DNA from 4 places in the Ensifer sp. EB106-03-01-XG145 genome. Region 4 is predicted to be linked to each of the others. Evidence: predicted binding sites of a transcription regulator. Region 4 holds the regulator's gene; each other region holds the start of a gene.

Region 1 (7,315 bases), on a different contig from region 4:
ATCGTCAACGGCCCGGGCGAAAGCAAACATGCCGACATCGGCATCTCGCTTCCGGGCACCGGTGAAATGCCGGCCGCCCCGGTTTTCATTGACGGCCAGAAGGCGATGACGCTGCGCGGCCCCAACATCGCCGCGGACTTCGAGACGCTGGTTTCCGATTATATCGAGAAGCGTTATGGCCGCGGCCAGGCGGCTGCCGAATAGGCGTTTTCCTCCGGGCAGTTCCAAGCGACGTACAAGGCTCCTGCGGCCCGGAAGCGCGCGGCTTCAGGCCTATCGCCGCGACGTCAGCCCGCTCTCAGGTGGAATCACTCGAAGCGGAAAGATGCTCTAGAATCAAAAGGCTAGAGCGTCCTTTGTGCGTTCGTCTGAACGCACGGCGCTCTAGATCATTTCATTGTTTCATCGAAACACTGAAGTGGCCTAAGTCTTTGAAATTATGCAATTCCGGACGGAAAACCGTTTCACACTTTTCCTGGAATTGCTTGTCTTATGACATTGGCTGCCGAACAGGTCAGAACGGAACCGCTGCGGGAGGGTCGCCGCCCTCCCGCAGCGGCGAGGGTCGGATCGTTGGAATTGCGGACCTTTTGATGGGTCGAGCTAGAGTCGGATCGCCCTCGTCTTTCCCTTGAGGCCTGAACGGATACCCGGAGTTCGGCTCCGGATGACAAGCACAGGACAAGCGAAAGATGATGAACGATAGCATCGGGGTCGACATCTCGAAAGACCATCTCGACGTCCACAGGCTGAGCGACGGTGTGAGCCGGCGCTTCGCCAACGACAGCCGTGGCCATAGGACATTGATCGGCTGGTTGGAGCGGCCTGAGCTGCGTATCGTCTACGAGCCGACAGGTCCCTATCATCGGGCCATTGAGCACAGGCTGGCAGAGGCGGGCTTCGCGCTGGTCAAGGTCAATCCGCGTCAGGCGCGGCGATTTGCCGAGGCCACCGGCAGGCTCGCCAAGACCGACCGGCTGGATGCTGCGATGCTCGCCCGCATGGGGGTGTTGCTCGAACTTCAGGCGCGGCCGGCGCGAGGCCCGACCCTCAACGATCTCAAGGACCTGCACATGGCCCGCGAGGCATTGGTGAAGAACCGAACGGCCGCCAGGAACAGGGCGAAAAACCTGACCTTGCCGATCCTCAAGCGCCACAACGCCGAACAGCTCAGGCAGATCGAGCGCCAGATCGCGGCCCTCGAAAACGAGATCATGGCGCTCATCAAGGTCGATCCCGACCTCGCACGACGCTTCGACATCCTCGTCTCGATCCCGGGCGTGTCAGCAATCTCCGCCTTCGCGCTTCTCATCGACATGCCCGAACTCGGTACACTCGACCAGGCCCAGGTCGCTTCCCTCGCCGGCCTCGCTCCGGTCGCTCGCCAATCCGGACAGTGGATCGGCCGCGCCTTCATCCGCGGCGGCCGGGCCAATGTCCGACGAGCACTCTACATGCCCGCGCTCGTCGCCATCCGCTTCAATCCCGACCTCAAGGCCAAGTACGACCGGCTCAAGGCCGCCGGAAAAGCCTCAAAACTCGCCATTACCGCCGTCATGCGAAAGCTCATCATCATCGCAAACGCATTGCTCAGGGATGGCCGCATATGGGAACCAACCCGTACTTGACCAACACGGATACTCTAGAGGATCTCGTCCAGCGCTTCGATCAGCCGCGCGCATTCCTGATCGGTGCCGATCGTGATGCGCAGGAAATCGGAAATGCGGGGCTTGGCGAAATGGCGGACCAGCACGGCTCGCTCGCGCAGCGCCTTCATCAATGCCTCTCCGTCATGGCCCGGATGCCGGGCGAACACAAAGTTGGCTTGGGATGGCAATACCTCGAAGCCGCGTTGAGCGAGGTCCGCCGCAAGCTGTTCGCGGGAGCCGATGATTTTTGCGCGCGTTTCCTCGAACCAGGCCTCGTCCTCGATCGCGGCGATGGCGCCTGCTTGCGCCGGACGGCCGAGCGGATAGGAGTTGAAGCTGTCCTTCACCCGCTCCAGCGCCTCGATCAGCGGCCGCTGGCCGATGGCGAAGCCGACACGAAGGCCTGCAAGCGCGCGTGACTTGGAGAAGGTCTGGACGACCAGCAGGTTCTCGTATTTCGAAACGAGTTCTGCTGCCGACTGGCCGCCGAAGTCGACATAGGCCTCGTCGATGACGACGGGCTGGTCCGGGTGGCTTGCGACGAGCCGCTCGATTTCGGCGAGCGGCAGGCCGATGCCTGTCGGAGCGTTCGGGTTCGGCAGGATGATCGCGCCGCAGGGGCGATCATAGTCGGCGATGTCGATCTCGAAGGCGTCGTTGAGCGGGACCTCGACCGTGTCGATCTCGAAGAGCCGCGCATAGGTCGAATAGAAGCTGTAGGAAATATCCGGATAGAGCAGCGGCGAGTCGTGCTTCAGGAGGCCGGCGAAGATATGGGCCAGCACCTCGTCCGAGCCGTTGCCGACGAAGACTTCCTCCGCCGTCACGCCATAGCGCGCGGCGATCGCCTGGCGAAGCTTGAGCGCCAGCGGGTCGGGATAAAGGCGGAGATCGCTGCTTGCTGCAGCGCCGATCGCGTCGAGCACTTTTTGCGAGGGACCGTAGGGGCATTCGTTGGTGTTAAGCTTCACCAGATTGGCGATGCGCGGCTGCTCGCCCGGCACATAGGGCTTGAGCTTCGAGACGATCGGCGACCAGTATTTGCTCACGGGGCTAGTTCCTGCGGTTGGCGACGAAGCGGGCGGTGTCGACGAGAATGGCCGAGCGCTCGCCATAGGGCGCGAGCAGGGCTTCGGCTTCTACGACCAGTTGCTCCAGCCGCTCCTCTGCCCAGGCCTGGCCGTGCAGCGCGACGAGCGTGCCTTTGCCGCGAGCGGCGTCCTTGCCGGTCGCCTTGCCCATGGTCTCTGCGTCAGCGGTCAGGTCGAGCAGGTCGTCGGCGAGCTGGAAGGCAAGGCCGATCTTTTCGCCGAAGTGGCGAAGCCGGGCGCGGTCGTTTTCCGATGCGCCGGCGACGATGGCGCCCGCTTCGCAGGCGAAGCGGATGAGGGCGCCGGTTTTCATGGCCTGCAGCGTCACGATGCCGGCCTCGTCGGGCGGCGACTTCTCTGCTGCCAGATCGAGCGCCTGTCCGCCAGCCATGCCGCCGTGGCCGGCGGCGCGTCCGAGCGCCAGGATCAGCTCCACTTTCTGGCCGTCCGTCAGCAGCGTTTCGGGGGCCGCGATGATGTCGAAGGCGAAGGTCAGCAGGCTGTCGCCGGCGAGGATCGCGGTTGCCTCGTCGAAGGCCTTGTGCACCGTCGGCTGGCCGCGGCGGATATCGTCGTCGTCCATCGCCGGCAGGTCGTCATGGACGAGGGAATAGCAATGGACGCATTCGAGCGCCGCCCCGACGCGCAAGGATGCATCCAAGCTGCCGCCGAGAAGATCCGCACATTCGATCACCAGAAAGGGGCGCAGCCGCTTGCCGCCGTTCAGCACGCCGTGCCGCATGGCCGCGAGCAGGTTTGCTGGTCGCGCAATCTCGTCGACCGCCGTCGCCGAGCCGAGCAGGCGCTCGAGCAGAGCTTCGACGGCGCGGGCATTGCCGGCGAGGCGGCGGGTGAAGGGCGATGTGTCCTGGCTCATGCGCGCTCTTTGGCACGGGCGAAGAGGGCTTTCAACGGGGATTCGTGTCGCAGCGGCGCGCTTTCCCTGGGACAGCCGCCTGGGCGCCTTGCCTTTTACCAGAAAGCCCGTTCAACTTTGCCGGACCATGCACTAAGAGAAGCGGATGGACAGCGAGGTGAACAGTCAGGCCGTGAACGTCGTTCCGGAAGCGCGCGAGGAGGGCGAAGTGCCTTCCAGTCGCTGGTCTTCGCTTCGCCGGACGTTGCGCAAGAAACGCCGCCAGATCATCCTGGCTGTCCTGGGTTTCGTTGCCCTGCCCTATGTGCTGATCGTTCTCTATCTCGTCGAGTTCGTCCACCCGGTCTCCACCTTGATGCTGCGCGATCTCGTTCTGCTTCGCGGCTACGACCGCCAATGGGTCGATTTCGAGAACATCTCGCCGGTGCTCGTCCAATCGGTGATGATGTCGGAGGACGGTCAGTTCTGCGCCCATGACGGCGTCGACTGGGGCCAGATGCGCGGCGTGGTCGAGGATGCGCTTGAAGGGGAATCGACCCGTGGCGCCAGCACCATCCCGATGCAGACGGTCAAGAACCTCTACCTCTGGAACGGCCGCTCCTTCCTGCGCAAGGGCATGGAGCTGCCGCTGGCGGTCGCTGCCGATTTCGTCTGGAGCAAGCGGCGGATGATGGAGATCTATTTGAACGTCGCCGAATGGGGTGATGGGATCTACGGTATCGAGGCGGCGGCCCGCCACCATTTCGGCGTTTCCGCGGCGAAGCTCTCGCGCCGGCAGGCCGCACTGCTTGCGGTTTCGCTGCCCAACCCGAAAGAGCGCAATGCCGGCAAACCCGGCCGTGGGCTCAAGCGTCTGGCGAATTTGATCGAGCGTCGCGCCAGCCGCTCCGGCGGCTACATCACCTGCCTTTATGATTGAGATCAGACCTTTTCATTGGATGCGGTTGCCGGGGGATGTCATCCTGGCTTCGTAGAGTTCTGCCATCTGGGCCCTCTCTCCATTCAAAAGGCCCGATCGCTCCCATGACCTCGATTTCCCCTTCGCTTCTCGCCTTTGGCCGCAACGCGGACACCATTCCGCCGAAGCATCTCGGAACCCGCTACGCCACGGACGGCCGCTTCCTGCGTGAGCCGGGCAACACGGTCGTCTCCCACGTCACCGCCGGATCGCCGTCCGAGACGGCCGTGCTTGCCGTGCGCGAGCGTCTGATGGCGATGCCCGAGGCGGGGCAGTTCGCCTTCACGCATCCGTCCAGCCTGCACATGACGATCTTCCAGGGCATCATCGAATATCGTCGCAGGCTACCCTATTGGCCCGTCGACATGGCGCTCGATACACCGATCGATGTGATGACCGAACACTACTGTGCGCGGCTGAGGCACTTTGCGCCGTTGCAGCCCTTCCGTGCCCGCGTGACCGAGATCACGCCAACCGGTCTCGCGCTTGAAGGCGACAGCGTCGCCGATCGGGCTTGCCTCAAGGCCTGGCGCGATGCTTTCGCCGAAGTCTTCGGCTATCGCCATCCTGATCATGACGACTATGCGTTTCACATCACCTTCGCCTATGTCATCGACTGGCTCGATGACGCGGCACTGCCGCGCTGGCAGGAAATGTTGAGCGAACAACTCGCCTGCCTCAGGGAGCGGGCGCCGGTGATCGAGCTCGATCCGCCGGCCTTCTGCTCGTTCGAGGACATGAACCATTTCGAGGAACTGATCGTTTTCTCGGACAGATCAGCAATCACGGCCAGCAATTAAGGCCAGCATCAAGGAATGTAGATGACCGGACTTACCCTTTACGTCGGCAACAAGAACTATTCGTCCTGGTCGATGCGGCCCTGGATGGCGATGACCGCCGCGGGCATCGCCTTCGAGGACGTGGTCATTCCCTTCGATTTCGCGGCCGGCAATCCTGATATCCGCGCGATCTCGCCGACCGGAAAGGTGCCGCTGCTGCGCCACGGCGATCTGCTCGTCTGGGAATCGCTGGCGATCATCGAATATGTCGCCGAGCTCTTTCCCGACGCCGGGCTTTGGCCGTCCGATCGCCAGGCCCGCGCCCGGGCCCGCAGCTATTCCATGGAGATGCTCTCCGGTTTCAGGGCGCTGCGCGGTGCCTGCCCGATGAACATCCGCCGGGAGAGGCGGGCGCTTCAGGTGGATGCCGACGTTCGCGCTGATGTCGTGCGCATCGAGCAGATCTGGAAGGAGGCGCTTGCCCACTCCGGCGGGCCGTTCCTCTTCGGATCCTTCAGCGCGGCCGATGCAATGTACGCGCCTGTGGTCAACCGCTTCGACGTCTACGATCTCGTTGCGGATCAAGAAACGCTCGGCTACATGCAACGGGTGAAGGCACATTTCGCTTTCCGGAAGTGGGAAGAGGCTGCCCGCGCCGAGCCGTGGGTCGTTCCCGATGACGAGGTCTGAATCGGCGCCGCCAGATCTTGAGTCGAAAAATTGCGGCTGGGGACTGGTCAAACAGCAGTTGCCCATGTATAAGCGCGCCAAATTTCCGTGATTGACATCTGTTTAACACGGCCATTTCGGCTGCTGAACAGTGTTTGCCCGATAAGTGGAGAATGAAATGGCTGTACCTAAAAGAAAAACGAGCCCGTCCAAGCGTGGCATGCGCCGTTCCGCTGACGCTCTCAAGACGCCGACCTACGTCGAAGACAAGAACTCCGGCGAACTGCGTCGCCCGCACCACATCGACCTGAAGACCGGCATGTACCGTGGCCGTCAGGTTCTGACCCCGAAGGAAAACGCATAAGCGTTTCCGTTCGTGGAATGGTTCAAAGGGCTGGCTCTGCCGGCCCTTTTGTTTTGCGTCTGACATTTTCTCGCTTGGACCCTGTGTTATCCGCAGGAGCTAGAGCATCACGCGCCAAGGTGAAGTCACTGGAAGCGGAGAGATGCTCTAGACCCTAAGTGCTGGAGCGTCCTTGGTGCGTTCATGCGAACGCACAGCGCTCTACAGCGCCGCGCGTCTTATCAGACGCGCAAAGGTCGCTGTAGCACTTTGAATTGCTGCATGTTTTTGTCCTTTAACCGGCTACGATTAAAGGAAACATGCAGTAGGCCTGAAGACGCCGCAAGACGCGGCAAAGGAGTTCGTGCCCGATGCTCGCTGCCGTTCCGCTGCTGATCCTGCCGTTCGTTGTCTACAATCTCGCGATGATCGGAATGTTCGGCGGTATTGCCGGCTTGAACGCCGAGATGCTGTCGCTGTCCATGCTGTCGGGCGCGACCTGGACGATGCGCTTCGGCGACCTCCTGATCGTCGTCGCACTGCTGTTGCTCTTCGTCGAATTGCTGAAGGCGACCCGCACGAGCACGCGTGCGCTGATGGATCACCTGTTGTCGATGATTCTGTTCATCGCCTTCCTGATCGAATTCCTGCTGCTGGCGCCGGCGGCAACCCAGCTCTTCTTCATCCTGATGACGATCAGCTTCATCGACGTCATCGCCGGCTTCGCCGTCTCGATGCGCTCGGCCGGACGGGACGTGTCGATCGGCCTTTAAAGCCTGTAGCGCAAAAGTGCGCAGCGGTTTTGCGACAACGACATGCGAAATATCAAGAACTTAAAGCGCAAGGCGCGAATCTGAAAGATCGCGACGCGCTTTAGGTCACGATCGATCCCGGGGCGTTGGCCCAATTCAAAACATGGTTTGCTGGACGGGAATTGGGCGGGTGACTC
Region 2 (7,315 bases), on a different contig from region 4:
GCCTGCGCGGCGCGGTGGGCGCGGAAGAGACCGGCAAGCGCCAGCGCCGTCGAGGTCTGGGTGCCGTTGATCAGCGCCAAGCCTTCCTTGGCGGCCAGCACGACGGGCGTCAGGGCAGCGGCGGAAAGCGCCTCGGCGCCGGACATGCGGCGCCCTTCGAAGAAGGCTTCGCCATGGCCCATCATCACGGCTGCCATATGGGCGAGCGGGGCGAGGTCGCCGGAAGCACCAACCGAGCCCTTCTCGGGAATGACCGGGACTACGCCCTTTTCGAGCATGGCTTCGATCAGACGCACGAGTTCGAGACGGACGCCGGAGGCGCCGCGACCGAGCGAAACGAGCTTCAGCGACAGGATCAGACGCACGACGTTTTCGGCAAGCGGCTCGCCCACGCCGCAGCAATGCGACAGGATCAGATTGCGCTGAAGCGTCGCGACATCGGCGCTGTCGATCTTGATCGAGGCGAGTTTGCCGAACCCGGTGTTGATGCCGTAGACCGGGGCATTGCCGGCGACGATTTCGGCGATGCGGCCGGCCGCCTTCTTGATTCCGGCGTCAAAGGACGGGTCCAGACGAGCCGGCTCTCCGGTCCAGTAGATGGTTTCGAGGTCGCGAAGGGGCACGGAGCCCGGATGTAGAATGATGGTCATTGACCGATCCTTTGCCCTCTGAAGATGCGTTCATGAAGTGGGTTGAAGCCGATGCGGTAGACGAGCTCGGCGGGATCCTCGATGTTCCAGAGCGCGAGATCGGCCGACTTGCCGACCTCGATGGTTCCGGTCTCCGCGAGCAGGCCGAGGGCGCGCGCGGCTTCGCGCGTTGTGCCGGCCAGGCATTCGGCTACCGTCAGCCGGAAGAACGTCGCCGACATGTTCATGGTGAGAAGCAGCGAGGTCAGCGGCGAAGTGCCGGGGTTGCAATCGGTGGCGATCGCGATCCGTGCGCCGGCGTCGCGCAGCGCCTGAACCGGCGGTAGGCGCTCTTCGCGGAGTGCATAGAACGCACCGGGGAGCAGCACGGCAACCGTGCCTGATTTGGCAAGGGCTGCTGCGCCTTCGGCGTCGAGATATTCGAGATGGTCGGCCGAGAGCGCACCATAGGATGCCGCGAGCTTCGCACCGCCGAGATTGGAAAGCTGTTCTGCGTGCAGCTTGACCGGCAGGCCCAGTGCCTTGGCGCGGTCGAAGACACGGGCGATCTGGGCGGTCGAGAAGGCAATGCCCTCGCAGAAACCGTCGACCGCATCGACCAGCCCTTCGGCGTGCGCTGCATCGAGGCCGGGCAGCACGACAGCGGTGATGTAGTCGCCGTTGCGGCCCTTGTAGTCTGCGGGCGTCGCATGCGCGGCGAGGTAGCTGGTGACGACGCGGACCGGGCGGAGCGTTTCCAGCTTGCGGGCGGCGCGCAGCATGTTGAGCTCAGCCGTCACATTGAGCCCGTAACCGGACTTGATTTCGACCGTCGAAACACCTTCGGAAAGAAGCGTGTCGAGCCGTGGCAGAGCGCTTTCCACGAGTTGGTCGACGCTCAGCGCATTGGTCGCTTTCACCGAGGAAACGATGCCACCGCCGGCCCGTGCGATCTCTTCATAGGTGGCGCCTTCGAGCCGCATTTGGAACTCGCGGGCGCGGTTGCCGCCGTGCACGAGATGCGTATGGCAATCGATGAGGGCCGGCGTCAAGACGCGGCCTTCGCAGTCAACCGCTTCGAGGCGGCCTGCGAGGTTGGCCGGCAGATCGCGATCGGGACCCGCAAAAGCGATCCGCCCATCGACGACAGCAACGGCCGCATTCTCGACAAGCCCAAGTCCTTCGGCGGCTTCGCTCAGCGTCACAAGGCGCGTGTTGCGCCAAACGCCGGATGCCTGCTTGCGGGTCGAGATATCGTTCATGAGGTCGCCTCCACTGGATATAATGTATATACATATTAATTCGCTCCACAAGAGGAAAATCGTGTGGCGGGAGGAAAAGGACAGGGCGGAAAGGCGAAGAAAAGAGGCGCGGCGCTGTTCAAAAACATGAGCAAGCGGCTTCAACAAATTGATTCTGTGAGCAACTTCTGTGCGATGTGCTTCCGAAGCGCGAGAACGCAAAAAAGCCCCGAAACCGGAATTCCGGGGCTCGCGTCAATCGATCGTCAGGAAAGATATCCGGCCGAAAGCCCTGCCATGTCGATTCGAGAGGCGAAGCCGACGGTACCGCTCGCCCCCGTCAGGCGGCGTGGTCCGCCTTGATGCGCAATCGTTCCACCAGGTCGACGAAGCGGGTGCCGGCGATGTCGAGCCTGCCGCTATTGTCGATGACGCTCACGCCGGGCCCCGACGTGACATCGGGGGCCTGGCGGCTCAGCCGTCGCAGGACTTCTTCCTCGCTCTCGCGGCCGCGTTCTGCAAGCCGCTTGGCCAGAACCGGTGCCTCGGCGGTGATCACGACGACGGCGATGTCGCCAAACGCTTCCCGGAACGCCGGCAAGGCACCGCGGCTGCCGTTGACGATAGCGGTCATGCCGTTTCGCACATTCCGTAGCACCACGGAGGGGATGCCGTATTTGAGGCCATGCGCGTCCCAGAAGACGGCGAAGGCGCCGTCCTTCTGCATGTCGACGAATTCGTCTTCCGAGACGCTTTCATGCACCTCTCCGCCGGCATCCGACGGGCGGGTGATGACGCGCCGGACGAAATGCACGTCGTGACAGTCGGCAAAATGCCGGGCGGCAAAGCCCATGACGCTGTCCTTGCCCGCACCGCTCGGTCCGACGACGACGACGAGTGCGCCTGCACCCTGTTCGCTCGCGCTCATGCGACACGCCGTCCTTCGCGCCAGACGGAGCGCACGACCGGAATGCCTTGCCTGCGGTGGACGCGGGCGATGTCTGCGCGCAGGCCGACTGCGACGCGGCCGCGGTCGTCAAGGCCGACGGTACGGGCCGGTGTCGAGGTCACCATCGCGATCGCCTTCGGCAGGTCGATGGCTTCGACTTCGTCGGAAAGAACGAAGGGCGCGTGGATCAGGCTGAAGGGCACATAGTCCGACGACAGCACGTCGAGAACGCCACGCTCCGCCAGGTCTCGGGCGGCGATGTTGCCGGAGTGCGACTTGCCGCGCACGATGTTCGGCGCACCCATGAGAACGCTCAAACCCGCGCGGTGTGAGGCTTCCGCCGCTTCGAAGCTCGTCGGGAATTCGGCAAGCTTGATGCCGAAGCCGACCGATTCTTCGACGTGGTCGACGGTCGCGTCGTCATGGCTGGCAATCGTGATGCCGCGGGCGGCGCAGGCCTCCGCCAGCGCAGTGCGATGCGGGCCGGCATATTTCGCCGAAAGCGCCTGCTGACGCTCGACGAAGCGGGCGAATTCCGCGTCGGAAAGGCCGCGCTTGGATTTGTAGTAGAGCGTGTACTGGTCCATCGTCTGGAACTGACGCTGGCCGGGCGCGTGGTCCATCAGCGAGACGAGCTTGACCTGTGGGTCGTTCCGGAAGTCCTCGTAGTGATCGAGCACGTCGGAGGTCGAGACCTCGCAGCGCAGGTGGATCAAGTGGTCGGCGCGCAGCCGACCTTCTTCCTTGGCCTGCGCGAGGGCGTCGGCCATGCTGCGCATCTCACCCTTCTGGAAACCGCCGTCTTCGTCGGAGCCGAGCCGCAGGCAGTCGAAGACCGTGGTGATGCCCGAGGTGACGACCTGCGCGTCGTGCGCCTGGATCGCCGCGATCTTCAGCCAGCGCACGCCCGGGCGCGGCGAATAGTGGGCCTCAAGGTGATCGGTGTGCAGTTCGATGAGGCCGGGAATAAGGTAGTCGCCTTCGAAGTCCTCGCCGCTGGCGACCGTCCCCCCGGAGATATCGGCAATCTTGCCGTCGCGGATCAGCACCGAGCCGTCGAGGATACTGTCCTCGAGGACGATGCGGGCGTTGGTCAAAACCTGTTCTTTGCTCATCTCATGCAATCTTTCGTTGGGTGTCGCTGCCGAGCGGCAGCAGGGAGCGGACAGTAAAGGGGGCGCCGCGCTCCGGTTCGACGAAGAGCGCGACTGACGTCACGTGAAGCGGTCTGCCGATATGTTCGGCAAAGGTGGATGCGAGCGCCGATCGCATGACGCCGCTGGTTTCGGTGGGCACCGGACCGGTCAAAGTCAGATGGAACTGAAATTCTTCGAATACATAGGGATAGCCCCATTCCCTCAGGTAGCGCCTCTGGCGTTCCGGGAGGCTCTCCGGCTTGCGCCGGGCGAAGTCCGCCTCCGACAGCGGCGCGCGGAACGGGTCGAAGCGGTAAACGGCATCTTCGGCCAGATCCTGCAGTTCGGCAGAGAGAGCGGACGGTACCAGGGCGAAGAACGGGCCGAGCTGGTGCAGGACGATTTCAGGGATTTCGAAGGGATCGAGGTCAGCGGCGAAGCATTCAAAGATGCTGAGGAGTTCGTCTTCGTCGCGGCCCTCGGCAAGCTCGAAGGGAGCCTTCAGCGTTCCGTGAAAACCGTAGCGTCGCGGGTCTGCTGTCAGTGTGCGTTGCGTCGCTTCGTCGATCCCGGCGATCGTCGGAAGAGCAAGATCCTGGCCGGTAAAGGCGTCACGGCCAAGCCAACGGGACGCGGTCTGCGACAGCCGGTCGTCCGCCGGCGGCGCGAAGTAGATTGCATAACGCACGGTCTTCACTTTCTTGTAGCGACCGGCCCGCCGGGGAGGCGGGTCGATTGTTTGCGGGATGCGATGCGCAGCTAGCCGATTTCCATGACAACATCATGATGGCGGACGCGCAAATGCTTGGCTGTCGTCAATGTGCCCTGCGACCCATCAGGCGTGAACGGCACGCGTTCGAGATGCTGTCGAAAATAAAGACAACCAGCAAGATCAGAAGCACCATGTAGGCGACATTTTCCCAATCGGAATTGGTGCGCATTGCTTCCCAGAGCTTGAGACCGATACCGCCCGCGCCGACGGCGCCGATGATCGTCGCCGAACGGGTGTTCGATTCCCAGAAATAAAGCGCCTGGCTGGCAAAGACCGGCAACACCTGCGGCAGCACGCCGAAGCGCTGTACGGCAAGCGGCGCGGCGCCCACCGACTTGACGCCTTCGCGCTGCTTGTCGTCGATATTTTCCAGCGCCTCGGAATAGAGCTTCCCGAGCGTGCCGGTGTCGGTGAAGAAGATCGCCGAGATACCGGCAAGCGGTCCGGGGCCGAAGGCGCGGGTAAAAAACAGCGCCCAGATGAACATATCGACCGACCGCAGGAAGTCGAAGAAACGCTTGACCAGTTGATTGGTCATGAAGCTTGGCGTGATGTTGCGGGCTGCGAGGAAGCAGAGCGGGAAGGCGATCAGCGATGCAAAGAGTGTGCCGACGAAGGCCATGACGACGGTCTGCAGGAGCTTCGTCCAGACATCCAGATGCTGCCACTCGGCGTTATAGAGGATGTTGTTCCAGGCAAGCGAGAGGTTCGAGCGGGACGGATCGATGCGCTCGCCAGATATGATGAGCGAGGCGACCTCGCCATAGCTCTTGCCGAAGAAGGGCGAGTTGGTGTCGAAGAGGAAGTTCGCCCAGCCGAAGAAGCGATTGCGGATAGAAACCTCGTCGCCTTCGACTTCCGCCCAGCCGGTGGCGCCGAATGCAAGCACGATCTTCTCGCCCGGACGCTTCTGCGTCGCCCAGGTGGGCAGCGTGCCCTGCGGCATCACCCTGTCGGCGCCATCGATGGCCATCACCAGGGTCTCGCCGCCATGCGTCGCCTTGACCAGGCTGTCGGCGATCTCGATCCTGGTTGAGCGGTCATAGGTCACGACGACTCGGGTCAGGACTTCTTCCGTGCGGGTTTCGACGCGGTTTTGAGCTTCGGCCGTGGTGGTGCCGCCGAGTGCTGAACCGGGCGTCATGAAGCTGAAGGACGAGCTTGCCTTCGGCTTTGCCGCCTGCGTCGTCGACGCCGGAGTTTCCACGCGGCGCGTCACCGTCTCCTTGTCGAGTTCCACCCAATCCGGATCGGGATTGGGCCCGAGCGGCGAATTGCGCTGATAGTTGAGGCTCATTGTCCGGTCGGAGGCGATGTGGATCTCGGGCCGCACCTCGTAGGAGACCCAGTCGGCGAGATAAGTGCCGGCGATACCCCAGTTGGCGTTTCCAAGCACCTGACCGATCGAGAAGAACCACCAGCTGAAGATGAGATAGACGACAATGCCGCCGGCGATCGTTGCCGTGCGTACACGCTTGGAGGTCGAGGATTTCAGGAGCTCGGGATGGCGGGCCGCGATCGCGTCCATCTCCATCGGGCTCAGTCGTGTGGTCGTGGTCATAGCGCGCACCTACTGGGCAAGCTGGAAGGCCTGTTCGCCAACGAGGCGACGGCGAAGCCAGGCGGAAAACTGGTCGACGGCGAAAATGGTCGCGAACAGCAGGATGACGATCGCAAGCGTTTTCGCCTGGTGGCCCTGGCCGATCGAAAGGCGCAGCAGCTCGCCGATGCCGCCGCCACCAACGGCGCCGATGATGGTCGAGGCGCGCACGTTGATTTCGAGGCGCAGCAGGAAGTAGCTGGTGAAGTTGGGCAGCACCTGCGGCACCATGCCGAACCAGACGCGCTCGATCCAGTTGCCGCCCGCAGCACGCAGGCCCTCATCCGGTTTCATGTCGGCGTTTTCGACCACTTCGTAGAAGAGCTTGCCGAGCGCACCGACCGTGTGGATCGAGACCGCGGCGATCGCGGGAATGGGGCCGAGCGAGAGGATGGCGAGGAAGAAGCCGGCAATCACCACTTCCGGAAAGGCGCGCAGGATCTCCATGATCCGGCGAACGGTACCGCGGATCCACGGATTGGGCATCAGGTTGCGCGCTGCGAAGAAGCAGAGCACGAAACCGAGTGCCGTGCCGATGATCGTCGAGAAGATCGCGATGTTCACGGTCTCCAGCATCTTGTCCAGGTATTCGGGGATATAGAAGCTGTCGGTCAGGTACAGCCGGCCGTCCGGGTAGTTGTATTTGAAGCTGCCGTCGTCATAGGGCGAGGGCAGGTCGAACATGGCACGGAAGATTTCCAGTCCGTCACGCGGTGCGAGATCGCCGACGAAGTCGAAGAAATGCGGCAGGCGATCGAAGAACTTGCCGGCGTTGGAATCGTTGGCGAACCAGAGCGAGCCTGAGAGCGCCAGGAAGAGGATGCCGAAGCCGAGCCAGGAGTAAAGCCGGCGGCGGGAACTCAGTTCCTGCCAATGGCGCTCGATGACGGCGCCGTTGTCGCTCAGATTCCGCGGGAGCAGGGAAGTTGCCATGACCGTTCCGGCTCGCGCCGGCCTCTATGGCATTTCAAGGAAAAGCACGGAGCGG
Region 3 (7,315 bases), on a different contig from region 4:
GCGCCGCCCCAAGGACCCTCGGCGATTTCAGAAAACACCTGTCTGCGCATGTCAGGGAGCGGACGGTCGCTGAGATTGACCGCAATTGTGTCGCCTCAACCACGGATCAACTGATCGCTACGGCGCGGGCTGCCGTCTTTCCCTGAGCCCGGCTTGTAGGGCTCGCCTCCATACTAGCGGCTGCTCGTGCAATCAGCCATCGCGGCGCTCCGTCAGAAGTCCGTCGGGACGCCGCCCTCTGCCTTGCGTCTGGCGACAAAGGCATCAAGTTCCTCTTCGATCGCAGGATCGAGCGGCGGGCGCTCATATTCGTTGAGCTTCTGCTTGAAGATCCGGTTGGCATGATCGTACGTGGTCGGCCGTCCGGCTTCTGTCCAGGTCTCGAAGTTGCGCCAGTCGGAAAGGATGGGCGAATAGAAGGCGGTCTCGTAGCGCTGCAGCGTGTGCAGCGTGCCGAAGTAGTGGCCGCCCGGCCCGACGTCGCGCACGGCATCGAGGCCGAGCGCATCCTCGCTGACATCGAGTGGCGTCAAATACTCCGCCACCATCTGCAGCATGTCGACGTCGAGAATGAACTTCTCGAAGGAGGCCGTGAGCCCGCCCTCGGTCCAGCCGGCGGCATGCATGACGAAGTTGCCGCCCCCTTGCGTCAGCGCCCAGAGCGACATGGCGGACTCGTAGGCGGCTTGAGCGTCGAGCGTGTTGGCGGCATTGGTGTTCGAGGTGCGGTAGGGGATGTTGTACCGGCGAGCGAGCTGGCCGCCGGCGACCACCGCCTTCATGTATTCCGGCGTGCCGAAGGCGGGTGCGCCGGTCTTCATGTCGACGTTCGAGGTGAAGCCGCCATACATGACAGGCGCGCCGCGCCTGATCATCTGGGTGAAGGCGATGCCGCAAAGTGCCTCGGCGTTCTGCTGAACCAGTGCGCCGGCGATCGTCACCGGTGCCATCGCGCCGGCCAATGTGAAGGGCGTGACCACCACCACCTGATTGCGCGAGGACATCTCGATTATGCCCTGCAGCATCGGTCCGTCGAGGCGTAGCGGAGAGGAGGTGTTGATGATGGTGAACAGCGAAGGCTCGCGCTCCATCTGCTCCATGGAGATGCCGCGGCCGATGCGGGCGATCTCGATGCCGTCGGTGTTGCGCTGCTTCCCAAGCGAATAGGCGTGGAAGACCTTGTCGGTAAGCTTCACCATGTCGGAGAGGCAGTCGAGGTGGCGGACTGAGGCATGCAGATCGACCGGCTCGACCGGATAGCCGCCGGTCGTGTGCACGATGTCGTAGGACTGGGCGAGCTTTACCAGCTTGCGGAAGTCTTCATGGTTGCCGGTGCGGCGGCCGCCATCACGATCGGCGACGAAGGGCGCGCTGGCGATCTGGGCGAAGACGAGATTGTTGCCGCCGATCGCGACGTTGCGCGCCGGGTTGCGGGCGTGCATCGTGAAGGCCGGAGGCACGGAGGCGATCATGTCCATGATCAGCCCGCGGTCGAAGCGCACCCGGTCGGTGCCGGGCGTCACATCGGCGCCTGCGGCCTTCATCCGGTCGCGTGCTTCCGGCAGGATGATGTCCATGCCGATCTCTTCGAGGATGGTCAGCGACGCGTCATGGATCGCTTCGAGCGCATCTTCCGAAAGCACCGTGGACTTCGCCAGCGTATTGACAAGATTGAGGTATTTTCCGCCCGCGGACTTGCGGGACCGCTCGGCGCCGCGGCCGCCTGGCCTGCGTCGCCGCTCCAGCGGGGTCGAGGCCGCATCACCGGTTGCTGCATCGGGAAACTGATCGTCGTTCATGAAGGACCCACCGTGTTGCCGATGGGGTTGTGTCGCAGATCCGCAGGCGCGATGGCCCGCCATTTGCGACAGTTCAGTTCTCTTGTGGAGTAAATCGTTCCCGCTGACGCATTTTCGCAGGGCGATGGCGCAACCGTTCAAGACACGTTGAAATCGGGGGGAGCGCCTACAGCGCCGCGCGTCTTATCAGACGCGCAAAGGCCGCTGTAGCACTTTGATTTTCTGCATGTCTTTGTCCTTAAATCGAGGTCGATTTAGGGAGACATGCAGTAGGGGCGGTCGCCCCGCAGCATCTCGCGCTTGCCGGCGAAACCCTTGCGTTTTTCGACGACGAAGCCGGCGGCCTGAAGATTGCGGCGGACGAAACCGGCGGCGGCATAGGTCGCGAAGCTACCGCTGGGCGCGGTTTTTTCGAAGACGTGCCGCATCAGCTCTTCCGACCACATGTCGGGATTGCGCGAGGGGGCGAAACCGTCGAGATACCAGGCGTCGAACGGATGTTCGGTGCGGGCGACACCTTCGAGCGCCGGACCGCAGACGACCGTGAGGGTGACGCCGTCGCCAAAGTCGATGCGGACGTCACCGTCGGGGTCTGCCGGCCAGCGGGAGACCAGGGCCAGCCGTTCCGCATCGATTTCCGGCCAGTGGCTGAGCGCACGGGAAATCTCGTCGGCGGCCATGGGAAATCGCTCGAATGAGACGAAATGCAGGCGGTCGCCGGCTCCAGCGGTTGCCTTCCACTGGCGCCATGTCTCGCAGAAATTGAGCCCGGTGCCGAAGCCCAGTTCGCCGATGCGGAAGGTGCCCGTACCGACCCAGCGCTCCGGCAGGCCGTTGCCCGAAAGGAAGACGTGACCGCATTCCAGCCGCCCATCGGTGCGGCAATAAAAGTGATCGCCAAACTCCCGGGAATAGGGCATATCGCCCTCGTGCCAATCAAGGTTTTGGTGCGCTGGCGGGTCGATCGGGTCTGCTGGTCCTGTCATGGCAAAGGCGATAATCCGCCGGCCGGAGAAGGTCAATCGATGAGCGAGCTTTTGGTCGTCGGCGGCGGTATCATGGGGCTGTGGGCCGCCCTTTCCGCCGCGCGCAAGGGCATGACGGTGCGGCTCGTCGAGCAACAGGCCATCGGTGCCGGCGCGAGCGGCGGCCTACTGGGCGCGCTCATGCCGCATATGCCCGACCGCTGGAATGCCAAGAAGCAATTCCAGTTCGAAGCGCTGGTGTCCCTCGAAGAGGAGATCGCGCAGCTCGAAGCCGAGGCGGGGGTGTCGACCGGCTATCGCCGCACCGGGCGGCTGATGCCGCTCGCCAAGCCGCACTTACGCGACATTGCGCTCCGGCATGAACAGGACGCACGACAGCAATGGCGCGCGGGCGACCGGCAATTCTTCTGGCATGTCCAGGAGGAAGGCCCGCAGGGTTGGCCAGGCACGGAGGCAACGGCGCATGGCGTCGTTTTCGATACGCTGGCCGCGCGGGTGTCGCCGCGCCGCACGCTGTCGGCCCTGCGTGCCGCCCTGTTGCAGTTGCAGAATGTTCAGATCGATGAAGGCTCGGGCGTGCGCATCCTTCCGGCGCACGGCAGGGCCGAGCGTGACGATGGCAGCCGGCTCAGCTTCGACCATTGCATCATCGCTGCCGGCATCGGCAGTTTCCCGCTGATCGATGCTGTGTCGGGGCCGCTGAAAGCGACGAGCGGCACGGCGGTCAAGGGCCAGGCCGCGCTCTTGAGGGCGGATGTCGATCCAGGCCTGCCGGTTATTTTCACCGATGGCGTCTACATCATCGCTCATGACGATGGCCATGTGGCGATCGGCAGCACCAGCGAGAACAGCTTTGCCGATCCACTGTCCACGGACGAACAGCTCGACGATCTCCTTCGACGCGCCACGTTGCTGGCGCCGTGTCTGGCGGATGCGGAGGTGGTCGAGCGCTGGGCCGGGCTCAGGCCAAAGTCGGCGGGGCGCGAACCCATGGTCGGGCGGCACCCTGATCATTCGAACATTTCCGTGCTGACCGGCGGCTTCAAGGTGAGCTTCGGGATTGCGCATCGGTTGGCGCGCTTCGTTGTCGACGAGATCGCCGGTCTCCCGACGCTCGATCTGCCGGAATCCTTCCTGTGCCGGAACCACATTGCGGCGCTTCGCGAGAAGCATCTCTAGAGCATCCCGCTCTCAAGTGGAATCACTGGAAGCGGAAAGATGCTCTAGATTCAAAGTGCTAGAGCGTCCTTTGTGCGTTCACTTGAACGCACGGCGCTCTAGGATCGGGCATAGGAAAGGCCCCGCCGCTGGCGGAGCCTCGAATATTCAGACATTCGAAAGTCCGACCTTACATCCAGTAGGGCGGTACGCCGTAGTAGTCGTAGACGCGACGGCCGTTTTCCTCGTTCCAGTTGTATTCCTCGTTGCCGCGATATTTCGGTGCGCGCTCGACCTGATCGCGCGTCACGTCGGTGCGATAGCCGCCGAGGTTTTCGTCATAGGTCAACTTCGCCCAGGGCAGCGGATAGTGGTCTTCGCCGAGGCCGAGGAAACCGCCGAAACCGAGCACGGCGTAGGCAACGCGACCGCTGCGTTTTTCGATGATCACGCGCTCGATCGAGCCGATGTGCTTGTTGTCGGAGCCATAGACCTTCGTGCCTTCAACCTTGTCGCTTCCGATCAGGTCATGGGTTTCCTTGATCCGGGCATCCTGCAGGTTTGCGTTGTGATAGCTCACGCTTCTTCTCCATCCTTGATTGTTACCTTGAGGGAACGGCCGTTGGGCTGGATGGTTCCGAAAATCCGGCGCAAGCCGGCGGGATCGCGTGGTTTTGCAGGATCCACTTCGTCAATCTGTCACGCAAATCACCTAAGACGCGGCCAATAGATCACGATGATCCCGAGCCGGATCGGCACTCATAAGCGTGATCGATCTCATTGGAGCGGGGCGGAAAACCGCAGGCATTTTTCCTCATCCCGCTCGAACGGATACCGGAGCCAGACATGCGCTACGCCATTTGTTTTACGCCGCCGATGGCCGACCCGCTTTCCGCGGTTGCCGCAAGCTGGCTTGGGCGCAACGTCTATTCCGGCGAACCGACGGAACTGCCTTCGGTTGCGGGCCTGAGCTCTGCCGACATCGCCTACCATACGGCCGTACCGCGCCGCTTCGGTTTCCATGCGGTGATGATGTCGCCGTTTCGTCTGCATCCGGATATGACGGAATCACAGCTCCTGAAGGCGCTGATGCATTTTGCCGGCGCGCAGACACCGTTCGAAATCGATCGCCTGGAGGTCGCCCGCATCGGCCGGTGCTTTGGCCTGATGCCGCAGGTCCCGAGCACCGCGATGCATCTGCTGGCCGCCAATATCGTTCAGGAGTTCGATGCTTTTCGTGCGCCACTCAGCGAAGACGAGATCGAGCGCTCCGATCCGGATCGGCTGACCGCACCGCAGTTTTCCAACCTGCACCGCTGGGGCGATCCTCATGTGATGGACGAGTACCGCTTTCACATGATGTTGACTGGCCCGCTCGCGTCGGACGCGATACGCCAGGTCGAGGCGCCGCTTCGCGACCTGTTCGAGCCATGCCTGGCGACGCCGCTTGCCATCGGCAGCCTTGCCCTCTTCGTCGAGCAAGAGACCGGCGCGCCCCTGCGCGTGCATTCGCAGCACCCGCTCGGCAAGATCTCCACGAATGCGCGCGCCGAGCGCGCCAAGCGCGTTGCCGCCGATCCCTCTCTTGGTTCGGGATCGATCCGGCCCTTGCCGCTCATCGTCGCGGCATTGATGGCGCATCGCTAGTGAGAGCGCAGAATTCAGCCTTCGTCTCATTCCGAACTCGTCGCCCAGCAACCCTTCGCGGGTAGATTTCGGTATCGACAATCCGGTCGGCGGTGATACCGTTCTGGAAAAATCGAAGGGTGATTTGATGTCTGAGACTAAGTATCCGCGCGACCTCGTTGGCTACGGCCGCAATCCGCCGAAGGCAAACTGGCCGGGCGATGCGCGCATTGCCGTGCAGTTCGTGCTGAACTACGAGGAGGGCGGCGAGAGCTGCATTCTCGATGGCGACGCGGCGTCCGAATGTCTGCTGTCCGAGATCGTCGGCGCGCAGCCCTGGCAGGGACAGCGTAATCTCAACATGGAATCGATCTACGAATATGGCGCACGCTCCGGTTTCTGGCGGCTGTGGCGCATGTTCACGAGCCGTAACGTTCCGCTGACGGTCTACGGCGTGACGCTCGCCATGGCGCGCAATCCGGAAGCGGTTGCGGCCATGAAGGAAGCCGGCTGGGAAATCGCCAGCCACGGCCTGCGCTGGCTGGAATACAAGGATTTTCCGGAGGAGGTCGAGCGCGAGCATATCCGCGAAGTCGTCCGTCTGCATACGGAACTGACCGGCGAGCGCCCGCTCGGCATCTACCAGGGCAAGCCTTCGGCCAATACGCTGAAGCTGGTGCTGGAGGAGGGCGGCTTCCTCTATTCCTGCGACAGCTACGCCGACGAACTGCCCTATTGGGTGCCGGGGCTGCCGGCCGACAAGCCGCATCTGATCATCCCCTATACGCTCGATGCCAACGACATGCGTTTTGCCACCAACCAGGGCTTCAACTCCGGCGACCAGTTCTTCACCTATCTCAAGGACAGCTTCGACGTGCTCTATGAGGAAGGCCGTCAGGGCGATGCCAAGATGATGAACATCGGCCTGCACTGCCGGCTCGTCGGCCGCCCTGGCCGCGCCGCAGCCCTTGCCCGGTTCATCGATTACGTGATGTCGCACGATAAGGTCTGGGTGCCCAGGCGCATCGACATCGCCAACCACTGGTACCAGCACCACAAGCCGGAAGGGACGCTCTGATGTCCGACCGCGACGCCTTCGTCGCCCGTTTCGGCGGCGTGTTCGAGCATTCGCCCTGGGTGGCCGAACGCGCTTACGATCGCGCCGCGGCGGCGGGTTTGATGGCGGGCAACGTGCATTCGGCGCTCTGCCAGGCTTTTCGTGCGGCGTTGCCGCGCGAAAAGCTGCAAGTGCTGCGCGCCCACCCGGATCTCGCCGGAAAGCTGGCGATCGCGGGCAAGCTTACGGCAGACTCGACCGCCGAGCAGGCGTCTGCTGGCCTCGATCGGTTGACGCCCGAGGAACATCAGCGCTTCACGGCGCTGAACGATGCCTACACGAAGAAATTCGGCTTCCCCTTCATCATCGCCGTGAAGGGGCTCACCAAGGGTCAGATTCTCGCCTCCTTCGAAAGCCGCATTGACAATTCGCCCGAAGAGGAATTTGAAACCGCTTGCGCGCAGGTGGAGAAAATCGCCCGCCTGCGGCTGCAGTCGATGCTTCCTGGAGACGAAAATGCCTGACAAAACCGTTCGATACGCGTCCTCGCTCTTTCGGAGGACCGTCGAACTGGAGTTGACATTGTCGAATGCCGTGGAAACCTGCGAGGTCCACGCCTGATGTCGCGCCTGCTTACCATCGAACCGCTGACGCGCGACGCCTTTGCACCCTTCGGAACCATCATCGAA
Region 4 (7,315 bases):
ATTCACCCGGGCTCGTGCGTACCCTGAACTAGCTTGATCCGGAGTGGCGCCGGCTACTGCGGACGCACTTCGCTTGCCTCGAAACGATAGGTCGTCGAGCAGAATTCGCAGGTGACCTTCACGGCCCCCTCCTCGATGGTGCTTTCGATATCATCAGCGTCCAGATTGGCGAGCACCGAACGCAGCTTCTCGCGCGAGCAGCTGCAACGGTCAAAGACCGCCTGCGGCTCATAGACGCGAACGCCGCGCTCGTGAAACAGCCGGTAGAGCAAGCGTTCGGTTCCGACCATCGGGTCGGTCAGCTCGTCGGTGTCGATCGTCTCGACCATCACCTTGGCTTCCGCCCAGAGATCGTCATCCTCGAAGACGCCTTCCCCGTCATCGCCATCGCCGCCGGAAAGATCAGGCTGGCGCATGCGCTCCGGCGCTTCCGGCAGGAACTGCGCGACCATGCCGCCGGCACGCCAGCGATGGCGCGGCTTGCCGCTTTCATCGCGGTCGAGCAGCTCGGCAACGCCGAGCCTGACCTTGGTCGGGATCTGCTCTGACTGGCGGAAATAGACGCCAGCGATTTCTTCCAGCGTGGCGCCGTCCAGCGCAACGATGCCCTGATAGCGCTGAGTATGAGCGCCCTGGTCGATGGTGAAGGCGAGTACGCCCTTGCCAAGCAGTTCATGCGAAAGGGTGCGGCCATCCTTCTCGGCGTCGGCAAGCGCATCTGCATCGTAGCGGGCATAGGCGCGCACGCGATCCGGCGTCGAGAAGTCTGCGACGACGAGATCGACCGGACCATCGCCTTTCGTCTGGACGATCAGCTTGCCTTCGAACTTCAGCGAAGTGCCGAGCAGAACCGTCAGCACGACGGTTTCGGCAACGAGCCGCGCGACCGGAAGCGGATAGTTGTGGCGCTCCAGAATTGCGTCGAGCATCGGGCCGAGCTGCACGGCGCGGCCGCGCACGTCGAGGCCTTCCACCTGGAAAGGCACGACGTGATCGTCACCGGCGAAGTCGAATTCACCAAGCCCTGGCGTCATGTCAGTCATGTCTTGCTCCTTGCCTCAGCAACTGCGTTGCGCCGGGGACATTCCTGTCCCCCGGCGCAACGTGCCCGCTGTCTCAATCGATCCCGCGATAAACGGATTGTCCACCGGATATGTGCCATCAGCCATTGCGCCGCGCACCACCCGTGGCAGTCGGCGCTTCACTGTTGCCAGGAGCGCCCTGCAGCCGCCTAGATCGTGTCGCACGGCGGCAATGTCAATAGCCGGCCTCACAGCCGCCGAAGCGCTGCGCCATCGCGCTCACCGCGGCGCTCGCAAGGGCCTAGACGAGCCCCATGCACCAGGCGATGATCGACTTCTGCGCATGCAGGCGGTTTTCGGCCTCGTCGAAGACCACCGACTGCGGACCGTCGATCACCTCGTCGGTCACCTCCTCGCCACGGTGCGCCGGCAGGCAATGCATGAACAGCGCATCGGATGCCGCTTGCTTCATCAGCGCCTCGTTGACCTGATAGGGCTGGAAGACGTTGTGGCCGCGGGCACGATGCTCCTGGTTCATCGACACCCAGGTGTCGGTGACAACGCAATTGGCGTTGGCGACCGCCTGCTCGGCATCGTGACACAGCAGGATCTCGCCGCCGTTGTTGCGGGCCCAGTTCAGGATCTTGTCCTGCGGCTCGGAGCCGAGCGGCACGGCCATGTTCATGCGATAGCCGAAGCGGGCGGAGCCTTCGATCAGCGAGTGCAGCACGTTGTTGCCGTCGCCGGTCCAGGCGATCGTCTTGCCCTTCACCGGTCCGCGATGCTCCTCGAAGGTCATGATGTCGGCCATGATCTGGCACGGATGGGTGTCATCGGTCAGGCCGTTGATGACGGGTACCGTCGCGTGTTCTGCCAATTCCAGCAGGCGGCGATGGTCGGTGGTGCGGATCATGATCGCGTCGACATAGCGCGACAGGACCTTCGCCGTATCGCCGATCGTCTCGGCGCGACCGAGCTGCATCTCCGTGCCCGAAAGGAACAGGGTTTCGCCGCCGAGCTGGCGCATGCCGACATCGAAGGACACGCGGGTGCGGGTGGACGGCTTTTCGAAGATCATCGCCAGCATCTTGCCGGCGAGCGGCTTCTCGGCGGTTCCGGCCTTGGTCGTCGCCTTTCGGACGCGGGCATCATCGATGATCGTCCGAAGATCGGCGGCCGTCATGGCCGAAAGATCGAGAAAGTGTCTGGTGCCTGCCATCGTACTCGGTTCCTCAAAAAATCGAACCTATGTGCGCCACGCAGCGGCGTGAACGCACGAAGGTCATTCTACCATCCTGGGTCAGTCTTGGCCCTATCGGTCAGGCCGCAGCGTTACCACTTGCCTTCCGCACTGCTTCGGCGGCGCGCTCGATGCGTGCGAGGCCCTCGCGTGCTTCCTCCGCCGTCACCGTCAACGGCGGCAGCAGGCGCAACACGTTGTCGCCGGCCGGCACGGCCAGGAGCTTCTCGGCGCGGATCTCCTTCAGGAGATCCGCCGAGGGGCCCTTTACCTTGATGCCCAGCATCAGGCCATCGCCGCGGATATCTTCGATGATATCGGGATAGCGATCCTTCAGCGAAGCAAGACCCTGGCGGAAGACGAGCGCGACGTCGCGCACATGGGCGAGGAAGCCATCAGCGAGGATGACGTCGAGCACGGCGTTGCCGACGGCCATCGCCAGCGGATTGCCGCCATAGGTCGAGCCATGCGTGCCCGCCACCATGCCGGCGGCCGCCTCTTCCGTCGCCAGGCAAGCGCCGAGCGGGAAGCCGCCACCGATACCCTTGGCAACGGCCATGATATCCGGGCGGATGCCCGTCCACTCATGGGCGAAAAGCTTGCCGGTGCGGCCGACGCCGGTCTGAACCTCGTCGAGGATCAGGAGCAGGCCGAATTCGTCGCAGAGGGCGCGCAGTTCCTGCATGAATTCCTTGGTCGCGGGACGGATGCCGCCCTCGCCCTGGATCGGCTCGATCAGGATCGCGGCGGTCTCCTCGGTGATCGCATTCTTGACGGCTGCGAGGTCGCCGAACGGAACCTGGTAGAACCCTGGGGCCTTTGGCCCGAAACCTTCAATGTACTTTTGCTGACCACCGGCCGCGATCGTCGCGATCGTGCGGCCGTGGAAGGCGCCCTCGAAGGTGATGATGTGAAACTTCTCCGGCTGGCCTTTGGCGAAGTGGTAGCGCCGCGCCGTCTTGATCGCGCATTCCAGCGCTTCCGCACCGGAATTGGTGAAGAAGACCCGATCAGCAAAGGTTACGGCGGCCAGGCGGCGTCCAAGACTTTCCTGACCGGGAACCTCGTAAAGGTTGGAAAGGTGCCAAACCTTCTCGGCCTGCGCCTTCAGCGCCTCGACGAGATGCGGATGCGCATGGCCGAGCGAGTTCACGGCAACGCCGGCAGCGAAGTCGAGATAGCGCGAGCCGTCTTCGGCGATCAGCCAGACGCCCTCTCCTCGCTCGAAACGCAACGGCGCGCGCATGTAGGTATCGTAAAGCGGCGTGGTTGCAGTCATGCGAGGCTCTCCTTCACTCCAATCGGCATCGGTCCCGCTGCTTCATGCGGCCCGATAAAAATCAAAAATGCCGCCTTTCGGCGGCGCAGGCACTATTCCTATTTCGCACTGCAATGTCAACAAAACCAAGCCTTGCAGCGCGGTAACGAGATCCATTTCCCTGCGACGAAAAAATCGGCCGGAAGGGCTTGCAAAAATGCAACGCTGATCGAGCAAGTTGGGGAAAACTACGAATTCGATTCGGCGTGATTCCCCGGACTCTTGCCACGGAGTCCGGCGGTCAGTACGTTAACATTCAATTACTAGACGCATGCGGCGGACCTAGTCACCAAAAGAGTTATCGCGTTTGCAACCTCGAGATTCAACCGGGGTGCGGTGAGGGATTCTGCCATCCCCAACGCTGAGAACGGAGAGTGCAGAAATGAACTGGACTGACGAGCGGGTGGAGAAACTGAAGAAGCTTTGGTCCGAGGGCCTGAGCGCAAGCCAGATCGCGGCACAGCTCGGCGGCGTCAGCCGTAACGCTGTCATCGGCAAGGTTCATCGCCTGAGCCTTCCCGGCCGCGCCAAAGCCGGCGGCAGCACCACTGCGGCAGCCCGCCCGAAGCGGCCGACCTCGGCGCCGCGCGCTCCGAACTACGCCTCGCGCGTTTCGACCCGCACCGTTGCCCGTCCGTCCGGCGCCACCGTCCTCAAGGAAGAGATCGAAGTCGATCTCGTTGCCGAGCAGGATTTCAGCATCCAGACCGACGTGGTCGTGCCGATGTCGCGCCGCCTCGAGCTGACCCAGCTCACCGAACGCACCTGCAAGTGGCCGATCGGCGACCCGCTGAAGGAAGAGTTCCACTTCTGCGGCAACGATTCCCCGGAAGCTTCGCCCTATTGCAGCTTCCATGCGCGGCTTGCCTACCAGCCATCCGCCGAGCGCCGTCGGATGCGCTAAGGATCCGCACAGGACCAAAACGAAAGGGGCCGATCGGCCCCTTTTTTATTGACTTCTGTTTGCCCTTCTCAGCTTTCGAGCGAGTAGCCGGCGCCGCGCACGGTGCGGATGACATCAGGCATGGTCGAGAAGTTCAGCGCCTTGCGCAGGCGGCCGACATGCACGTCGACGGTCCGCTCGTCGACATAGATGTCGTGGCCCCAGACGCCGTCCAGCAACTGCGAGCGCGAGAAGACACGGCCCGGAGAGGACATCAGGAACTCCAGCAGGCGGAACTCCGTCGGCCCCAGGCGAACTTCGCGGCTGCGACGATGGACGCGATGGGTTTCCCGGTCGAGCTCGATGTCGCCGCAGCGCAGCAGCGTCGAGAGAACTTCGGGCTTCGCCCGACGGAGCATCGCCTTGACGCGGGCCATCAGCTCCGGCGTGGAGAAGGGCTTGACCACATAGTCGTCGGCCCCGGTCGCGAGACCGCGAACGCGCTCGCTTTCCTCGCCGCGCGCCGTCAGCATGATGATCGGCAGCCGCTCCGTCTCCGGGCGCTGGCGCAACCTACGGCAAAGCTCGATGCCGGAGACGCCCGGCAACATCCAGTCGAGGATCAGAAGGTCGGGCAGGCGTTCCTGTAGCCGGATCTCCGCCTCGTCACCCCTGAGGATCGTATCGACGTCGAAGCCTTCAGCTTCCAGATTGTAACGCAGCAGGACGCTCAGCGCCTCTTCGTCTTCGACCACGGCGATTTTTGGCAACATCAGATAACGTCTCCTTACCGCGAGCGCCGCGCGGGTCCAGCGGACCGGCCGGCACTCAGACACTCTAAATCTGGAGCACCCCCGCCAATTTCAAAGGCGGTGCGAAAAGCCGCATGCTTCAGATGCAGGAATTCGGGGCCGCGACCGAAGCCGCGACCGGATGATATTCATGGGGCATGCATTGCGAACGGCGCGTTTAACGCCAGAGCGGGATGAGGAAAAGTGTATGCGGTTGTCCCCCGCATCCCGCTCCAACCTTCTAGTCGTTGACCGAGCCCAACGTCGACGTGTTGTCATCCTTCGGGCGCTCGCCCTCCGGCTGGGCACCCGTCGCCATGTAATAGATCGTCTCGGCGATGTTGGTCGCGTGGTCGCCAATACGCTCGATGTTCTTGGCACAGAACAAAAGATGCGTGCAGGGCGTGATGTTGCGCGGATCTTCCATCATGTAGGTGAGCAGCTCGCGGAACAGCGAGGTGTAGATCGCGTCGATCTCCTCGTCGCGTTCGCGAATGCTGTTGGCCTTCTCCGGCGAGCGCGAGGCATAGACGTCGAGCACTTCCTTGAGCTGCACCAGAGCGAGCTCGGCGAGGTGCTCGAGACCGCGGGCGAGCTTGCGCGGGATGCCGGAGCCGGCGACCGCGATCACGCGCTTGGCGGTGTTCTTGCCGAGGTCGCCGACACGCTCCAGGTCGGAGGCAATGCGGATCGATCCCATGATCTCGCGAAGGTCGGCGGCGACAGGCTGGCGCTTGGCGATCGTCACGATCGCCTTCTCGCCGATCTGACGCTCGGCATCATCGAGAACGGTGTCGTCCGAGATTACCTTCTGCGCCAGCGCCAGGTCGGAATTGACCAGGGCGCGGACGGATTCGGCGACCATCTGCTCGGCGAGACCGCCCATTTCCGAGATGCGGCGCGTCAGGTACTTCAGTTCTTCGTCATAGGCGGACATGATATGCATGGACATGATCGTCGATCCTTACGGGCGCTTTCCAGTGACTGTTGCAGCCGTGATGGGCCTCAGCCGAAGCGGCCCATGATGTAATCCTGGGTGCGCTGGTCATCCGGGTTGGTGAACATCTTGTCGGTGTCGTTCTCCTCGACGAGATTGCCGAGGTGGAACATGGCGGTGCGCTGCGACACGCGGGCGGCCTGCTGCATCGAGTGGGTCACGATGACGATCGTGAAGTTCGTGCGCAGTTCGTGGATGAGTTCCTCGACCTTGGCGGTCGCGATCGGGTCGAGTGCCGAGCAGGGCTCGTCCATCAGGATAACTTCCGGGCTGACGGCAACAGCGCGTGCGATGCAAAGGCGCTGCTGCTGACCACCGGAAAGGCCGGTACCCGGCTCCTGCAGGCGGTCCTTCACCTCGTTCCATAAACCTGCCTTCTGCAGGCTGGTCTCGACCACCTCGTCAAAGTCCGCCTTGGTGCGGGCAAGTCCGTGGATGCGCGGACCGTAGGCGACGTTGTCGTAGATCGACTTCGGGAACGGGTTCGGCTTCTGGAAGACCATGCCGACGCGGGCGCGCAGTTCGACCACATCGATGGTCGGATCGTAGATGTCGTCTTCATCGAGCGTGATCTTGCCGGTGACGCGGCAGTTCTCGATGGTGTCGTTCATGCGGTTCAGCGTGCGCAGGAAGGTCGACTTGCCGCAGCCCGACGGACCGATCAGCGCCGTTACCGTGTTCTCGCGGATGTTGAGGTTGACGTCGAAAAGCGCCCGCTTCTCGCCGTAGTAGACCGACACATCCTTGCCGATCATCTTGAAGGGAACCGTGTTCATTTTCTGATCCAAGGCTTTCTCGACCGCTGCTTCTGACATGATGTTCATAGTAATTACCTCACTACCAACGGCGCTCAAAGCGACGTCGCAACAGAATGGCGCCAAGGTTCATGACGACGAGGAAGATGAGAAGAATGATGATCGCGCCGGAGGTGCGCTCGACGAAGGCGCGTTCCGCCTCGTTGGCCCACATGTAGATCTGCACCGGCAGCGCTGTCGACGGCTCCATCGGCGAACCGGGATAGTCGACGACGAAGGCGACCATGCCGATCAACAGCAACGGCGCGG

What was found. Region 4 encodes PhoB, which activates phosphate uptake and scavenging genes when phosphate is short. Its sites were predicted from a motif close to TGTCATNNANCTGTCAT; they were not measured.
Region 1: AC3WWH_RS11740 (DUF1868 domain-containing protein) is a predicted target of PhoB. The motif match lies at 4,573-4,589, and genes of this name have one in related genera.
Region 2: AC3WWH_RS23635 (DUF1045 domain-containing protein) is a predicted target of PhoB. The motif match lies at 4,728-4,744, and genes of this name have one in related genera.
Region 3: AC3WWH_RS16975 (DUF1045 domain-containing protein) is a predicted target of PhoB. The motif match lies at 4,630-4,646, and genes of this name have one in related genera.

What each region holds. Positions count from the first base shown of each region.
Region 1 covers NZ_JBYTEC010000003.1:228,681-235,995, reverse strand. The annotation lists gene ispG (flavodoxin-dependent (E)-4-hydroxy-3-methylbut-2-enyl-diphosphate synthase) at 1-204, shown strand, start outside; gene AC3WWH_RS11760 (IS110 family RNA-guided transposase) at 693-1,628, shown strand; gene hisC (histidinol-phosphate transaminase) at 1,643-2,698, opposite strand; gene AC3WWH_RS11750 (polyprenyl synthetase family protein) at 2,703-3,617, opposite strand; gene mtgA (monofunctional biosynthetic peptidoglycan transglycosylase) at 3,763-4,536, shown strand; gene AC3WWH_RS11740 (DUF1868 domain-containing protein) at 4,641-5,375, shown strand; gene AC3WWH_RS11735 (glutathione S-transferase family protein) at 5,397-6,044, shown strand; gene rpmF (50S ribosomal protein L32) at 6,202-6,387, shown strand; gene AC3WWH_RS11725 (hypothetical protein) at 6,738-7,139, shown strand.
Region 2 covers NZ_JBYTEC010000011.1:95,987-103,301, reverse strand. The annotation lists gene hutH (histidine ammonia-lyase) at 1-650, opposite strand, end outside; gene hutI (imidazolonepropionase) at 647-1,891, opposite strand; gene phnN (phosphonate metabolism protein/1,5-bisphosphokinase (PRPP-forming) PhnN) at 2,211-2,798, opposite strand; gene AC3WWH_RS23640 (alpha-D-ribose 1-methylphosphonate 5-triphosphate diphosphatase) at 2,795-3,934, opposite strand; gene AC3WWH_RS23635 (DUF1045 domain-containing protein) at 3,936-4,643, opposite strand; gene phnE (phosphonate ABC transporter, permease protein PhnE) at 4,771-6,288, opposite strand; gene phnE (phosphonate ABC transporter, permease protein PhnE) at 6,298-7,260, opposite strand.
Region 3 covers NZ_JBYTEC010000006.1:172,489-179,803, reverse strand. The annotation lists gene AC3WWH_RS17000 (host attachment protein) at 1-146, shown strand, start outside; gene AC3WWH_RS16995 (trimethylamine methyltransferase family protein) at 213-1,799, opposite strand; gene mnmC2 (tRNA (5-methylaminomethyl-2-thiouridine)(34)-methyltransferase MnmC2) at 2,054-2,785, opposite strand; gene AC3WWH_RS16985 (NAD(P)/FAD-dependent oxidoreductase) at 2,825-3,964, shown strand; gene AC3WWH_RS16980 (PRC-barrel domain-containing protein) at 4,134-4,523, opposite strand; gene AC3WWH_RS16975 (DUF1045 domain-containing protein) at 4,790-5,590, shown strand; gene puuE (allantoinase PuuE) at 5,718-6,647, shown strand; gene uraD (2-oxo-4-hydroxy-4-carboxy-5-ureidoimidazoline decarboxylase) at 6,647-7,150, shown strand; gene AC3WWH_RS16960 (ureidoglycolate lyase) at 7,247-7,315, shown strand, end outside.
Region 4 covers NZ_JBYTEC010000001.1:465,170-472,484, reverse strand. The annotation lists gene apaG (Co2+/Mg2+ efflux protein ApaG) at 1-32, shown strand, start outside; gene AC3WWH_RS02335 (Hsp33 family molecular chaperone) at 54-1,043, opposite strand; gene argF (ornithine carbamoyltransferase) at 1,324-2,241, opposite strand; gene AC3WWH_RS02325 (aspartate aminotransferase family protein) at 2,342-3,541, opposite strand; gene AC3WWH_RS02320 (GcrA family cell cycle regulator) at 3,963-4,484, shown strand; gene phoB (phosphate regulon transcriptional regulator PhoB) at 4,553-5,236, opposite strand; gene phoU (phosphate signaling complex protein PhoU) at 5,496-6,209, opposite strand; gene pstB (phosphate ABC transporter ATP-binding protein PstB) at 6,260-7,075, opposite strand; gene pstA (phosphate ABC transporter permease PstA) at 7,089-7,315, opposite strand, start outside.